Regions from separate parts of the Enterobacter cloacae complex sp. 394I7 genome, predicted to be linked through region 1. Evidence: predicted binding sites of a transcription regulator. Region 1 holds the regulator's gene; the other holds the start of a gene.
What was found. The regulator Fur, encoded in region 1, represses iron uptake genes when iron is present. The targets are predictions, from matches to a motif close to ATAATAATGAGAACNACTATCAA.
Positions count from the first base shown of each region.

Region 2: the regulator Fur is predicted to act here: its motif matches at 2,742-2,764, upstream of AC2FAP_RS11005 (Nramp family divalent metal transporter).

Region 1 is NZ_JBXWCR010000001.1:199,355-207,073, reverse strand. Features, by position in the region: gene speF (ornithine decarboxylase SpeF) at 1-253, shown strand, start outside; gene potE (putrescine-ornithine antiporter) at 250-1,563, shown strand; gene pgm (phosphoglucomutase (alpha-D-glucose-1,6-bisphosphate-dependent)) at 1,634-3,274, opposite strand; gene seqA (replication initiation negative regulator SeqA) at 3,299-3,847, opposite strand; gene ybfF (esterase) at 4,031-4,804, shown strand; gene ybfE (LexA regulated protein) at 4,933-5,220, shown strand; gene fldA (flavodoxin FldA) at 5,376-5,906, shown strand; gene fur (ferric iron uptake transcriptional regulator) at 6,195-6,641, shown strand; gene AC2FAP_RS00950 (ChiQ/YbfN family lipoprotein) at 6,750-7,079, opposite strand; gene chiP (chitoporin ChiP) at 7,127-7,719, opposite strand, start outside.
Region 2 is NZ_JBXWCR010000001.1:2,276,132-2,283,850, reverse strand. Features, by position in the region: gene AC2FAP_RS11015 (sensor domain-containing phosphodiesterase) at 1-1,222, shown strand, start outside; gene AC2FAP_RS11010 (NupC/NupG family nucleoside CNT transporter) at 1,267-2,454, opposite strand; gene AC2FAP_RS11005 (Nramp family divalent metal transporter) at 2,805-4,043, shown strand; gene AC2FAP_RS11000 (DUF2502 domain-containing protein) at 4,105-4,452, opposite strand; gene mgrA (L-glyceraldehyde 3-phosphate reductase) at 4,580-5,578, opposite strand; gene ipdC (indolepyruvate decarboxylase) at 5,763-7,421, shown strand; gene AC2FAP_RS10985 (ion channel protein) at 7,422-7,719, opposite strand, start outside.

The DNA.
Region 1 (7,719 bases):
AGGTCGCATTGCCGCCGAAGGTGCCCTTCCTTATCCACCGGGGGTGTTGTGCGTTGTGCCGGGTGAAGTCTGGGGCGGTTCCGTGCTGCGCTACTTTGCTGCGCTGGAAGAGGGTATCAACCTTTTACCGGGCTTCGCGCCGGAACTGCAGGGCGTTTACGTTGAGGAGTGTGACGGTCGTAAGCAGGTTCGTTGTAACGTCATCAAACACGCTGCCGCTCAGCCATCGCTGCTGAAAGGAGAAAAATTATGAGCAAGTCCAATAAAATGGGCGTGGTGCAGCTGACCATTCTCACCATGGTAAACATGATGGGGTCCGGGATCATCATGTTGCCCACCAAGCTTGCGGAAGTAGGAACCATTTCGATTATCTCCTGGATGGTGACCGCCGTGGGGTCAATGGCACTGGCCTGGGCATTCGCCAAGTGCGGTATGTTCAGCCGCAAGCCCGGCGGGATGGGCGGCTACGCCGAATATGCCTTTGGCAAATCCGGTAACTTCATGGCCAACTACACCTACGGCGTCTCTTTGCTGATCGCTAACGTGGCGATTGCCATTTCCGCCGTGGGTTACGGTACGGAGCTATTCGGTGTGGCGCTGACCCCGGTGCAAATCGGGCTGGCCACCATCGGCGTGCTGTGGATCTGCACCGTGGCTAACTTTGGCGGCGCGCGTATTACCGGACAGATCAGCAGTATTACCGTCTGGGGGGTCATTATCCCGGTGGTTGGGCTGTGCATCATCGGCTGGTTCTGGTTTAGCCCCACGCTGTACGTCAACTCCTGGAACCCACACCATGTTCCGTTCTTCACCGCAGTGGGCTCTTCCATCGCCATGACGCTGTGGGCCTTCCTGGGGCTGGAATCTGCGTGTGCTAACGCCGAAGTGGTGGAAAACCCGGAGAAGAACGTACCGATTGCCGTGCTTGGCGGTACGCTGGGCGCTGCGGCCATTTACATTGTCTCAACCAACGTGATTGCAGGGATTGTACCGAACATGGATCTTGCCAGTTCCACGGCACCGTTCGGTCTGGCCTTTGCGCAGATGTTTACGCCGGGTGTCGGGAAAGTGATCATGGGGCTGATGGTGATGTCCTGCTGCGGCTCGCTTCTCGGCTGGCAGTTCACCATCGCTCAGGTCTTTAAATCATCCGCTGACGAAGGGTATTTCCCGAAAATCTTCTCCCGGGTCAGCAAAGCAGAGGCACCGGTTCAGGGCATGCTGGCGATTGTTATCTTCCAGAGTGGGTTATCTTTGATGACCATCAGCCCGTCGCTGAACAGCCAGTTCAACGTGCTGGTCAACCTGGCGGTAGTGACCAATATCATTCCGTATATTCTGTCGATGGCGGCGCTGGTCATCATTCAGAAGGTGGCGAAGGTGGACGCAGGCAAAGCGAGGGTGGCGAATATTGTGGCGCTGATTGGGGCAATTTACAGCTTCTATGCGCTCTACTCTTCCGGCCAGGAAGCCATGCTGTATGGTGCGATGGTGACCTTTATGGGCTGGACGCTGTACGGTCTGGTATCACCGCGGTTTGAATTGAAAAATAAACACAGTTAATGCAAAAGCAAAACGGCAACCCTGGGGTTGCCGTTTTGCTTGCATCGTGAGGGCATCAGCCCACCGCGATTTACGCGTTTTTCAGCACTTCGCTGACAATCTCTACCGCTTCTTTCTCAATCAGCTTACGGTGTTCGTCGCCGAGGAAGCTCTCACAATAGATTTTGTATGCATCTTCCGTACCGGATGGACGCGCGGCAAACCAGCCGTTTTCGGTCATCACTTTCAGACCACCGATAGAGGCACCGTTACCCGGGGCCGCCGTCAGACGGGCCGTGATAGGGTCACCGGCCAGCGTGCTGGCACTGACCATCTCCGGAGAGAGTTTAGACAGCGCCGCTTTCTGCGCGGAGGTCGCGCCAGCCTGAATACGGTTATAGCTTGGCGCGCCAAAGCGTGCCGCCAGCTCGTTATAGTGTTCCTGCGGATTTTTACCGGTGACAGCGGTGATTTCCGCCGCCAGCAGGCACATGATGATCCCGTCTTTATCGGTAGACCATGGCGTGCCGTCGAAACGCAGGAAGGATGCGCCCGCGCTCTCTTCACCGCCAAAACCGAAGCTGCCGTCGTGCAGACCGTCAACAAACCATTTGAAGCCTACCGGTACTTCCACCAGCTTACGGCCCAGCGCCTCAACCACGCGGTCAATCATCGCCGAGGAGACCAGCGTTTTACCTACAGCCACCTCTTTGCCCCACTGCGGACGATGCTGGAACAGGTAGTTGATGGCAACCGCAAGATAATGGTTCGGGTTCATCAGCCCTGCCGGGGTGACAATACCGTGGCGGTCATAATCCGGATCGTTGGCAAACGCCAGGTCGAATTTATCACGCAGCGCCAGCAGGCCCGCCATCGCGCACTCGGAAGAGCAGTCCATACGGATTGCGCCGTCTTTATCCAGGTGCATAAAGCGGAAGGTCTGATCAACGTGATCGTTAACGATGGTCAGGTTCAGCTTGTAATGCTCTGCGATGCGTTTCCAGTATTCGATACCGGAGCCGCCGAGAGGGTCAACGCCCAGCTTCAGACCGGCTTTCTGGATGGCCGCCATATCGACGATATCCGCCAGACCTTCCACAAATGGCTGTACCAGATCCTGCTCTTTCACATGGCCGGATGCCATGGCCGCATCCAGAGAGAGGCGTTTCACCCCATTCAGGCCATCCGCCAGCAGCGCATTGGCACGATCTTCAACCACTTTCGTGACGTTCGTGTCTGCCGGTCCACCGTTAGGCGGGTTGTATTTGATCCCACCGTCTTCCGGCGGGTTGTGTGATGGGGTGATCACAATCCCGTCAGCCAGCGCGCCGCCTTTTTTGTTGTGGACAAGGATCGCGTTAGAGACCGCAGGGGTCGGCGTGAAGCCGTTATTTTCCTGAACAATGACGTCAACGCCATTCGCCGTCAGCACTTCCAGCACGGAAATGAACGCCGGTTCAGACAGAGCATGGGTATCTTTTCCCACATAGCACGGACCGGTAACGCCGTTTTTAGCGCGCTCTTCCGCGATGGCCTGAGCAATAGCCAGAATGTGCGGTTCGTTAAAGCTATGGCGCGCCGCGCTACCGCGGTGGCCAGATGTACCAAACTTCACTGCGTGTTCTGCGTTGCCCACGACCGGTTTCAGCACGTAATACTGCGCGGTCAGCTGAGCGACGTTAATCAAATCGCTTTGTTGTGCAGGTTGGCCTGCACGGCTGTGATTTGCCATTACCGGGTCCTTCTGATGCAAGGGTTAAATTGTACCGCAAACCTTTTCAATCAATTCCGCCGGGAACTGCATGGACTGCATGATGTGTTCAACCATGCTGCACTTGCGGCCCGTATTGGTATTGGTGATGACCCAGTACGGTGTGCCCGGGACATGTTTAGGTTTGGTTTGGTTGCCATTTTGCAGCAGCGTTTGCTCGTCGCCCGCGAAATAGACGCGGGTACGACCGTGCAGCGACTCGGTCGCTTCAGCAAACGCTTTGTTATCCAGTGAATAGAGTGTAGACAGCACCAGCATGAAGCGGTTAACCGCTTTTTTCTGCTCGGCGTACTCATCAGAGAGCAGCAACTCGCGCATCGCACGTACTTTGTCTTTCACTTGCGCGACGGCAGGTTTTGCTTGTGCAACAACGTTTTGTTGAGACACGACATCTTTAGTGACTGGGGTAGCAGGCTGTGAGGCGGCGGAAATTTTAAGCATGCGCCGTAAAATGTCGGACGCACTCTCCCCGATATGCCGCGTCTGGCTGGCAATATACTGATAGAGTTCGTCATCAACTTCGATTGTTTTCATCTTAATCCAGTGCGATATCTTATCTGAATACAAGTCGTTGGGATTATAAAGTTAAATTCCAACAGCGGATAGCGTCAAACCAGGTTGGCGGCAAAAGTCAGATTAAACTGGAACCTTGCAGCCGGGCGGCAGAATGGTCAACATGATACCCTAACCTGACATACGTAAAAAAAGAACTTTGCCATGAAATTGAATACCCGAGCGCAAACTGCACAATCGCCGAACAATAATTCTCCCATCGTACTGGTTCACGGGCTTTTTGGCAGCCTGGATAACCTGGGGGTGCTGGCGCGCGATCTGGTTACCGATCACGATATTTTGCAGGTCGATATGCGAAATCACGGTCTTTCCGGGCGTTCAGAGGAGATGACCTACGCGGCAATGGCCCAGGATCTGCTCGATACGCTTGATGCCAACCATCTTCAGAAGGTGACGCTCATCGGGCATTCTATGGGCGGCAAGGCGGTAATGGCCCTGACGGCGCTGGCACCGGACAGAATCAACGGTCTGGTCGTGATCGACGTTGCCCCGGTGGATTACGACGTGCGCCGTCATGACGACATTTTTGCTGCCATCAATGCGGTGACAGAGGCTGGGGTTTCAACCCGCCAACAGGCCACAGCCGTCATGCGCGAACATCTTAATGAAGAAGGCGTTATTCAGTTTCTGCTGAAGTCGTTTGTCGACGGCCAGTGGCGTTTCAACGTGCCGGTACTCTGGGCGCAGTACAACAACATCGTCGGCTGGGATACGGTGCCCGCCTGGCAACACCCTACCCTCTTTATTCGCGGCGGTAACTCCCCTTATGTCACCGACGCCTATCGCGACACCTTGCTGGCGCAATTCCCGCAGGCCCGCGCCCATGTCATCGCCGGTGCCGGACACTGGGTTCACGCGGAAAAACCTGACGCCGTGTTACGCGCCATCCGCCGCTATCTCTCTGATACTGCGAATTGATTAAAAAGAGAGCGACTGGAAGGTTGCGGGCTTCCAGTCGTTGGCGTGCCGTTTTTGGTGATGTATGATGGCGCGCTCATCGCCCGGGCAATAGCAGGGCGGCTTGTTTCCCCCGAAGTCTCAGAATCATGGCCAAAGAACAAACGGACCGTACGACACTAGATCTGTTCGCGAATGAGCGTCGACCGGGACGACCGAAAACGAATCCGCTTTCGCGCGATGAACAGCTGCGTATTAATAAACGCAACCAGCTTAAACGCGATAAAAATCGTGGGCTTAAGCGTGTCGAACTGAAGCTCAATGCCGACGCCGTCGATGCGCTTAACGAACTGGCTGAAGCGCGTAATATCAGCCGTAGCGAGCTCATTGAAGAGATGTTGATCGCCCAGCTTGAGACCTTGCGCCGCCAGGCATAAGTCTGAAAATCCCCTTTCTTACCCTTTTCATGTAGCACAGAGTGCAGTCCTGCGCGATAGCTGTTTCCGCGGGGTTGCCAGTTCTGCTATTATTGCCCTTATCCGTGGACAAATTGCGCCACCATACCATTAAGTTTCAAGAGGTTATTTTACTCATGGCAATCATCGGCATTTTCTTCGGCAGTGATACCGGCAATACCGAAAATATCGCAAAAAACATTCAAAAACAGCTCGGTAAAGACGTTGCCGATGTGCATGACATCGCCAAGAGCAGCAAAGAAGATCTCGAAGGCTATGACATCCTGTTGCTGGGTATCCCAACCTGGTACTACGGTGAAGCCCAGTGTGACTGGGATGATTTCTTCCCGACGCTGGAAGAAGTGGACTTCAACGGCAAGCTGGTCGCCCTTTTTGGCTGCGGCGATCAGGAAGACTACGCTGAGTACTTCTGTGACGCGCTGGGCACTATCCGCGATATCATTGAACCGAATGGTGCAGTTATCGTAGGCCACTGGCCGACTGCCGGTTACCACTTCGAAGCGTCTAAAGGCCTGGCCGATGACGACCACTTCGTGGGTCTGGCGATCGACGAAGACCGTCAGCCAGAACTGACCGCAGAGCGCGTTGAGAAGTGGGTGAAGCAGATCCGCGAAGAACTGCACCTGGACGATATTCTTAACGCCTGATTGTTAGTGTGGCGCAACCCCGGTTGCGCCCAGGAACCGGGTCAAACGATTAAATTAATCGCTACAATCTTTTAACTTTTTCGCCCAGACCTGTACAATGTCTCCCAGGTAAAATGGGGTGCCATTGAGTAAGTTTGTCGGTGATACCACGTTTTTATAAGCATACTTTGCCTGAGACTTGCAGTTTTCATTTAGCCATGGCAGTTCTATAATGAGACGCATTATTCCAGGTGCATTTTCTGTCACTTCCTCCAGAAGTGAATCGTTTAGCAACAGGACAGATTCCGCATGACTGACAACAATACCGCATTAAAGAAGGCTGGCCTGAAAGTTACGCTTCCTCGGTTAAAAATCCTTGAAGTGCTTCAGGGTCCAGACAATCACCATGTCAGTGCGGAAGACCTTTACAAGCGTCTTATCGACATGGGTGAAGAGATTGGGCTGGCAACCGTCTATCGCGTGCTGAACCAGTTTGATGACGCGGGCATTGTTACCCGTCATAATTTCGAAGGCGGTAAATCTGTATTCGAACTGACCCAGCAGCAGCACCACGATCACCTGATCTGCCTGGATTGTGGCAAGGTCATTGAATTTAGTGATGATTCCATCGAAGCACGTCAGCGTGAAATCGCTGCTCGTCATGGTATCCGCCTGACCAACCATAGCCTGTATCTGTATGGTCACTGTGCTGAAGGTGATTGCCGCGAAGACGATCACGCACACGACGCCAAATAAGTCGAACTTTCATACTCTGAGCCAGCCGCAAGGTTGGCTTTTTTTTGCCTGTCACCCGGCGAAAAAAAGCCCGGTAAGCACAGCGCCACCGGGCCTTAACACGCTTAATTAATTTCCGTTGTTACTGCGTATTTCCTTCCAGATCTGGTCGCAACGCTTCGCCACTTCCTGATCGTTACCGGTTTTACGCGCCTGAATGCAGGCCTGATAGTCCATCACGCGAACATTTTCCTGCGTCGCAAACTGCTCATGCGCCTTCTCTTTCTTCAGCACATTCAGCACGCTCTGGCAGGCTTCAATTTTCTCCGGTGAGCCTTCAGCGGTGTTAATGCAGGCGCTGTAAGCCTCCTTCAGGCGAGAATCTTCTTTCGGTGCCGGGTCCTGGGCGCAAGCCACCAGCCCCGAGGCCAGCAACGCGACGATTACCATTTTTTTCATCATGTGCAGTCTCCATTCCGGCGGGACGGAACCCGCCGGAGCGTTCATCAGAAGATAGTGAATGGTGCGATAACCATGAATTTCACGTCACGTTCATCCTGGAAGATGTTGCCGTAACCGCCCGCGTAGCTTGGAATATCAGAGTGGTTGTCATACTGCGTGAAGTGCAGCTTGAACATCGTGCCTTTCGCACGTCCATCCTGCACGGTATAGATGGCATCCAGGCTGTAAGAGGACTCTTTCAGACGGTAGTTCGGTTCGTAGTACGCATCCGGTGTGGCCATGTCGCCCGGTTTGGCGTCCCAGGCATACGCGTAGGAGGCGCCCACCGCCCAGCCCGGCAGGTTCCAGTTTTTCAGGTCATACATTGCGCCGAAGAAGACCGCTTTTTCGCCGTCGGCGTTGAAGTCAGAGCGGTTATCCCACCAGATATCCAGACGACCGTTGGAAGATGCGTAAGTCGGGGTCATACGCTGCAGGAAGTAGCCCTGCTGCCCTTCCGCCTTCACCCATGTCCCTTCCAGACGCAAATCCACCTGCCCCACTTTGTAGCCAAAGGTCAGCGCCTGCAGCCAGGCCGTGCCGTCATAAATATCGTTGACGCCACCATCGCTGACTTTGTCTCGCGTGCCGTAGAACT
Region 2 (7,719 bases), 2.1 Mb from region 1:
GGCGCTAACCGATCCGCTGACCGGTTTACCGAACATTCGTGCACTGGAAGATTTTTTGCAGGACCACCCTGATGCCAAAGTGTGCTGTCTGCGAATGGACAACCTCGAGTTCTTGAGTCGTCACTACGGCATTCTTATGCGGGTGCATTGCAAACGGATGGTGACCACCTCGCTGCAGCCATTTTTGCAAAAAGATGAGCGGCTTTTCCAGCTCCCGGGCAGCGAACTGGTGCTGGTATTGCTGGGGCCGGGAACCGCTGAGCGCCTGCAGCATATGGTCGATCAGCTGAACAGCCGTAAGATTGTCTGGAACAACACCGGGCTGGATATTGAATTTGGCGCTTCCTGGGGAATGGTTGAAAACGGTGAGAAGTTACACCATACGCTGGGGCAGCTCAGCTGGCTGGCTGAGCAATCTTGCGGAGCGCATAATGTACTGGCGCTCACCAATAGCCTCGAGGTGGCATCAGGACAAACAACCGAGCGGGTTTTGATGTTAGCGCGCATTAAACATGCTCTGGATGCCGGACAGTTTCATTTATACGCCCAGCCAATCCAGAAGGCAGATGGTAGCGGGTATTACGAAATACTGACGCGCATGGAAAGCGAGGGCGAGATCATCACCCCAGACCGCTTTATACCGCTGATTGCCCAGTTTAACCTGAGCCACCGCTTCGACATGTGCGTGATGGAAAAATTACTGGTGTGGCTGCGCGATCATCCAGCGACGCATGCCGGAGTGCGTTTTTCTGTCAATCTGATGCCCCTGACGTTGATGCAAAAAGAGGTGGCCATCGAGATTTGCTCGCTCTTTGAACGCTATGGCGTAGCACCACAGGCGGTGGTGATTGAGATCACCGAAGAGCAGGCTTTCTCTAATTCGGGCAGCAGTATCAAAAACATTCAGCAGTTGCGGGACTGCGGTTTCCGGATCGCGATTGATGATTTCGGCACCGGATATGCCAACTACGAACGTCTCAGACGTCTGCAGGCGGACATTATCAAAATTGACGGGTGCTTTGTAAAAGATATCTGTACCGATGATATGGATGCGATGATCGTGCAGTCGATTTGCAACCTGGCGAAGACGAAATCACTGAGTGTGGTGGCCGAGTATGTTGAAACGCCGGAACAGCGGGAGAAGCTGCTTCACTTCGGGGTCGACTATCTGCAGGGTTACCTGATTGGTAAACCCAAACCGCTTAATGAACTACGGACATAAAAAAACCGGGAGCTGAGCTCCCGGTTTTTATTTCGCTGCAGGTGTTACAGTACCAGTGCCGCAATAGAGGCAGACAGTACGCTCACCAGCGTAGAACCGTAAACCAGCTTCAGACCGAAGCGAGAAACCACGTTACCCTGTTCTTCATTCAGACCTTTAATCGCACCGGCGATAATACCGATGGAAGAGAAGTTAGCGAAGGAGACCAGGAACACGGACAGGATGCCTTCCGCGCGTGGCGAGAGCGTGCTGGCAATTTTCTGCAGATCCATCATTGCAACGAATTCGTTAGAGACCAGTTTGGTCGCCATGATACTGCCTACCTGCAGCGCTTCATGTGCAGGAACACCCATCACCCAGGCAACCGGGTAGAAGATGTAGCCCAGAATGCCCTGGAAGGAGATACCCAGAACCGCTGCGAACAGGGCGTTCAGAGCAGAAATCAGGGCAATAAAGCCGATCAGCATCGCCGCAACGATAATCGCCACTTTGAAACCAGCCAGAATGTACTCACCCAGCATTTCGAAGAAGCTCTGACCTTCATGCAGATTTGCCATCTGCAGGTTCTCTTCGCCTTCGTCAACACGGTACGGGTTGATCAGAGAGAGAACGATAAAGGTACTGAACATGTTCAAGACCAGTGCGGCAACCACGTATTTAGGTTCCAGCATCGTCATATACGCACCCACGATAGACATGGAGACGGTAGACATTGCGGTGGCTGCCATGGTGTACATGCGGTTGCGGGACATCTTACCGAGGATGTCTTTATAGGCGATGAAGTTCTCAGACTGACCCAGGATCAGGGAGCTGACGGCGTTGAACGATTCCAGTTTACCCATGCCGTTAACTTTGGAGAGTACGGTACCAATGGCGCGGATAACGACAGGCAGAACACGAATGTGTTGCAGAATACCGATCAGCGCAGAGATGAAGACGATAGGGCACAGTACCTTCAGGAAGAAGAACGCCAGACCTTCGTCGTTCATTTTACCGAAGACAAAGTTCGTCCCTTCGTTGGCGAATCCGAGCAGTTTTTCGAACATTTCGGAGAAGCCTTTTACGAAGCCAAGCCCCACGTTGGAGTTCAGGAAGAACCACGCGAGCAAAACTTCAATAACGAGAAGCTGAACAACAAAGCGGATGCGGATTTTTTTACGGTCATGGCTGACCAGTAACGCAAGCGCAGTAACGACAACGAGTGCCAGGACAAAATGAAGGACGCGGTCCATATTTGCTCCAAATATGAGGCAGGTTTAATTTTCGTGCACATTCTATGTAACAAGCGAAAAGAAAACGAGATCAAGGACACACTATAGTTACATCCTGTGACGAGTCTCAAAATTAGTGATCCACAATACATTTTTGTTATGTTAGGTAAATGAGTGAAAAGTTAAGTTTGTGTGCTAGTCTTCACAAAAGCGTGCGCGATTGCAGGTTTTGTTAGATCGCCCCACCTTACCCGCCCGTCTATTGTTCAAAGCTATCAGAGAAATCACTATAAACTCACTAAATGATCTTGATAATCATTCTCATTTTGATAGCATTAAACATAGCAAAGGCTATATTTCCAGAGGCAGAAATGACAAACAGTCGCGTAGAGGGTAGCAGTGGCAGAGCAGCGCGCAAGTTGCGGTTCGCGTTAATGGGACCTGCGTTCATTGCTGCCATCGGCTATATCGATCCAGGTAACTTTGCGACCAATATTCAGGCCGGGGCCAGCTTCGGCTATAAGCTGCTCTGGGTGGTCGTGTGGGCTAACCTGATGGCCATGTTGATCCAGATGCTGTCCGCGAAGCTGGGGATTGCCACGGGCAAAAACCTGGCTGAACAAATTCGCGATCATTATCCGCGTCCGGCGGTATGGCTTTACTGGGTTCAGGCGGAAATTATCGCCATGGCAACCGACCTCGCCGAATTCATCGGGGCCGCGATTGGTTTTAAATTGATCCTCGGCGTCTCGCTGCTTCAGGGCGCGGTGCTCACCGGGATTGCCACCTTCCTGATCCTGATGCTGCAGCGTCGCGGTCAAAAACCGCTGGAAAAAGTTATCGGCGGGCTGCTGCTGTTTGTGGCGGCGGCCTATATCGTCGAGCTGATTTTCTCTCAGCCGAATCTGGCACAGCTCAGCAAAGGGATGATTATCCCGAGCCTGCCAACCTCTGAAGCGGTGTTCCTGGCTGCCGGGGTGCTGGGCGCAACCATCATGCCGCATGTCATTTACCTGCATTCCTCGCTGACACAGCACCTGCACGGAGGGACGCGCAAAGAGCGTTACTCTGCGACGAAATGGGATGTGGCGATCGCCATGACCATTGCCGGTTTTGTGAACCTGGCGATGATGGCGACTGCTGCTGCCGCTTTCCATTTCAACGGTCACACCGGTATTGCCGATCTCGACCAGGCATACCTTACGCTGGAACCGTTACTGAGCCACGCTGCTGCCACGATATTCGGGCTGAGCCTGGTGGCGGCCGGTCTCTCGTCAACGGTTGTGGGGACGCTGGCAGGGCAGGTGGTGATGCAGGGCTTTGTTCGTTTCCACATTCCGCTTTGGGTTCGTCGCTCCGTGACCATGCTGCCCTCCTTTGTTGTGATTCTGATGGGGCTGGATCCCACGAGAATTCTGGTCATGAGCCAGGTACTGCTGAGTTTTGGTATCGCGCTTGCACTGGTGCCGCTACTTATCTTTACCAGTGACAAAAGCCTGATGGGCGAACTGGTGAACAGCACGCTGGTGAAACGAACCGGTTGGGTCATTGTGGCGGTAGTGGTGTCGTTGAACCTGTGGCTCCTGGTCGGCACTGCTCTGGGGTTATAGCGTCGCGTTGAACCAAAGAAAAAGGAGCCGGGAGGCTCCTTTTTGCATTACTGATGACGCATTAGTGATGATGGCCGTGACCACCGCGTCCTCTGCCACCGTGACCCCAGCCACCGCGGCGGTCGTCACGATCGTTCCAGCCTTCACGGTAACCACGCTCATAGGCGTTGTTTTTGTACCAGCCGCGATGCAGGCCATTATCATGTCTGCGCCAGCGGTCGCCGCGCCACTCATAGTGACGGTTCCAGTAATCACGGTCGCGCCAGTAGCCACCGTCCCAGTATCTGCCGTAGTCGTCACGATCGCCAATTTGTAATTTAACTGATGGCAACAGGGTGATTTCGCCCGCAGTGGCGATCAGCGGGGCCGAAGCCAGTAATACCGCTGCAAGAATCAGTGACCTGAACATACTCTTTCTCCTTCACGATCGGGGCCTTTGTGGGGCCTGTTAACGCAATATTACGAGTTGGTAAAGGCTCGTTTCATCGCCTCAACTCCTAATTCATGAATGAGAGCACTTTTTGCTAAAAGTGATTTTATTTTGAGCTGTTCAGGATCCCATCAATGATTGCCAGTTCTTCCGCCGAGAAATGGCGGTTTTCCAGCATGGTCACGGCATCGTCAATCTGGGCAGTTTTACTGGCCCCAATCAGCACTGACGTTACCGACTCGTGGCGTAAAATCCAGGCCAGCGCCATCTGTGACAATTTCTGGCCGCGGCTTTCCGCCAGCGCGTTCAGTTGACGAACCTTCTCCAGCTTCTCTTTGGTGATCTGATCGGGGTTCAGGAACTTACTGCCGCTTGCCGCACGCGAGTCTGCAGGAATACCGTTCAGGTAGCGGTTAGTCAGCTGTCCCCCCGCCAGCGGCGAGAAGGGAATGCAGCCGACGCCTTTTTCCTGCAGCACGTCCAGCAGGCCTTCCTCTGGCGCACGTTCAAACATCGAATATTTCGGCTGGTGGATCAGACACGGCGTCCCAAGGTCGTTCAGGATATCGATAGCCTTGCGGGCCTGTTCTGCAGGGTAATTTGATAACCCGACGTAAAGGGCTTTTCCCTGGCGCACCACATGGTCAAGCGCTTTCATGGTTTCCAGCAGTGGCGTTTGTGGGTCAGGGCGGTGATGATAGAAGATATCCACATATTCCAGCCCCATACGCTTCAGGCTTTGATCCAGGCTGGCAACCAGATATTTGCGTGACCCCCAGTCGCCGTAGGGGCCATCCCACATGGTATAACCCGCTTTGGTCGAGATGATCAGCTCGTCGCGCCATGGCAGGAAATCTTCCTGCAAAATGCGACCGAAGTTACGTTCGGCTGAGCCGGGAGGAGGACCATAATTATTGGCAAGGTCGAAATGCGTAATACCCAGATCGAACGCGCGTTGTAAAAGTTGACGGCTGTTTTCGACAAGCGTGGCGTCGCCAAAATTGTGCCACAACCCGAGTGAGATAGCGGGCAACCTGAGTCCGCTTTGCCCGCAGCGGCGATACTGCATTGTCTGATAACGATTTTTGTCCGGCTGGTAACCCATTCTGATGCCCTCTGGCGCTGAAAGGAAAAATCAGTGTATACGTTTACATTTACATGAAAAAAAAGAGCATAGCGCAGCCTTTTTTGTAAAGCATTCTTTCCATGCCCTTCTTACGACCAATTCTGGACAGCCATCACGCTTCTTTAATACTCAAAGTGAGGTCAACGTCAGAAGGACACCTGTTATGCGAACCCCATACTGCGTCGCCGATTACCTGCTGGACCGTCTTACAGATTGTGGTGCCGATCATCTGTTTGGCGTGCCGGGCGACTATAACCTGCAGTTTCTCGACCACGTAATAGACAGCCCGGATATTTGTTGGGTGGGCTGTGCCAATGAGCTGAACGCATCCTATGCCGCTGACGGATACGCCCGATGTAAGGGCTTTGCCGCGCTACTGACCACATTCGGCGTTGGGGAGTTAAGTGCCATGAACGGCATTGCCGGCAGCTATGCCGAGCATGTCCCGGTTTTACATATTGTGGGGGCGCCGGGTACGGCGGCACAGCAAAGGGGAGAGTTGCTGCATCATACGTTGGGGGATGGGGAGTTCCGTCACTTTTATCATATGAGCGAGCCGATCACCGTCGCACAGGCGGTCCTTACCGAACAAAATGCCTGTTATGAAATCGACCGTGTGTTGACAACCATGCTTCGGGAACGCCGCCCCGGTTATCTGATGTTACCCGCCGATGTGGCAAAAAAAGCCGCCACGCCGCCTGTAAACGCTCTCACTCATAAGCAGGCTCATGCCGATAGCGCCTGCCTGAAAGCGTTCCGGGATGCTGCTGAGAACAAACTGGCGATGAGCAAACGTACCGCGCTGCTGGCCGACTTCCTTGTTCTGCGCCATGGCCTGAAACATGCGCTACAGAAGTGGGTGAAAGAGGTACCGATGGCCCATGCCACCATGCTGATGGGGAAAGGGATATTCGACGAGCGTCAGGTGGGTTTTTACGGCACATACAGTGGTTCAGCCAGCACTGGCGCGGTAAAAGAGGCGATTGAAGGGGCTGACACGGTATTGTGTGTTGGCACGCGTTTTACCGATACCCTGACGGCCGGGTTCACGCACCAGCTTACCCCGGCGCAGACCATTGAAGTTCAGCCGCATGCCGCACGCGTCGGGGATGTCTGGTTTACCGGCATCCCAATGAACCAGGCGATTGAGACGCTGGTCGAACTCTGCAAACAGCACGTGCATGCTGGCCTTATGTCGTCATCATCCGGCGCAATACCGTTCCCGCAGCCGGACGGTTCGCTTACCCAGGAGAATTTCTGGAGAACGTTGCAAACCTTTATTCGCCCGGGGGACATTATCCTTGCCGACCAGGGAACTTCGGCCTTCGGCGCGATTGATCTGCGTTTACCGGCTGATGTGAACTTTATCGTCCAGCCGCTGTGGGGCTCAATTGGTTACACGCTGGCGGCGGCGTTTGGTGCACAAACCGCATGCCCGAACCGGCGCGTGATTGTGCTGACGGGGGATGGCGCGGCCCAGCTCACCATTCAGGAACTAGGCTCGATGCTGCGTGATAAACAGCACCCCATTATTCTGGTGCTCAACAACGAAGGCTACACGGTTGAAAGGGCTATCCACGGGGCGGAGCAGCGGTATAACGACATTGCTTTATGGAACTGGACGCACATTCCACAGGCGTTGAGCCTCGATCCTCAGTCTGAGTGCTGGCGGGTCAGTGAAGCGGAACAGCTGGCGGACGTACTTGAAAAAGTGGCGCACCACGAGCGGCTCTCGTTGATTGAGGTGATGCTCCCGAAAGCGGATATCCCGCCGCTGCTCGGGGCGCTTACCAAAGCTCTGGAAGCGCGTAATAACGCCTGATTACTTGTCGTTTCGCCAGGCCATCATCATCGGTTTGCCCGCCAGCAGGAGCCAGGCGGGCAACATCACGATACAGAGCAGGGGGAAGAGCGTTGAATCTGGCACCACTACCGCCGCCATAAACAGGCTCAGCCACGCATCGCGCGTCACCACCAGCACCAGCCCCAGAATTGAGCAAGAGACCGTTATCGCTGCCGGCACCGCATCCACATGTTCATGCAGCATCAGCCCCAGCGCCACGCCGATAAACACCGCCGGGAAGATACGCCCACCGCGGAACCCACATGCTGCAGCCACC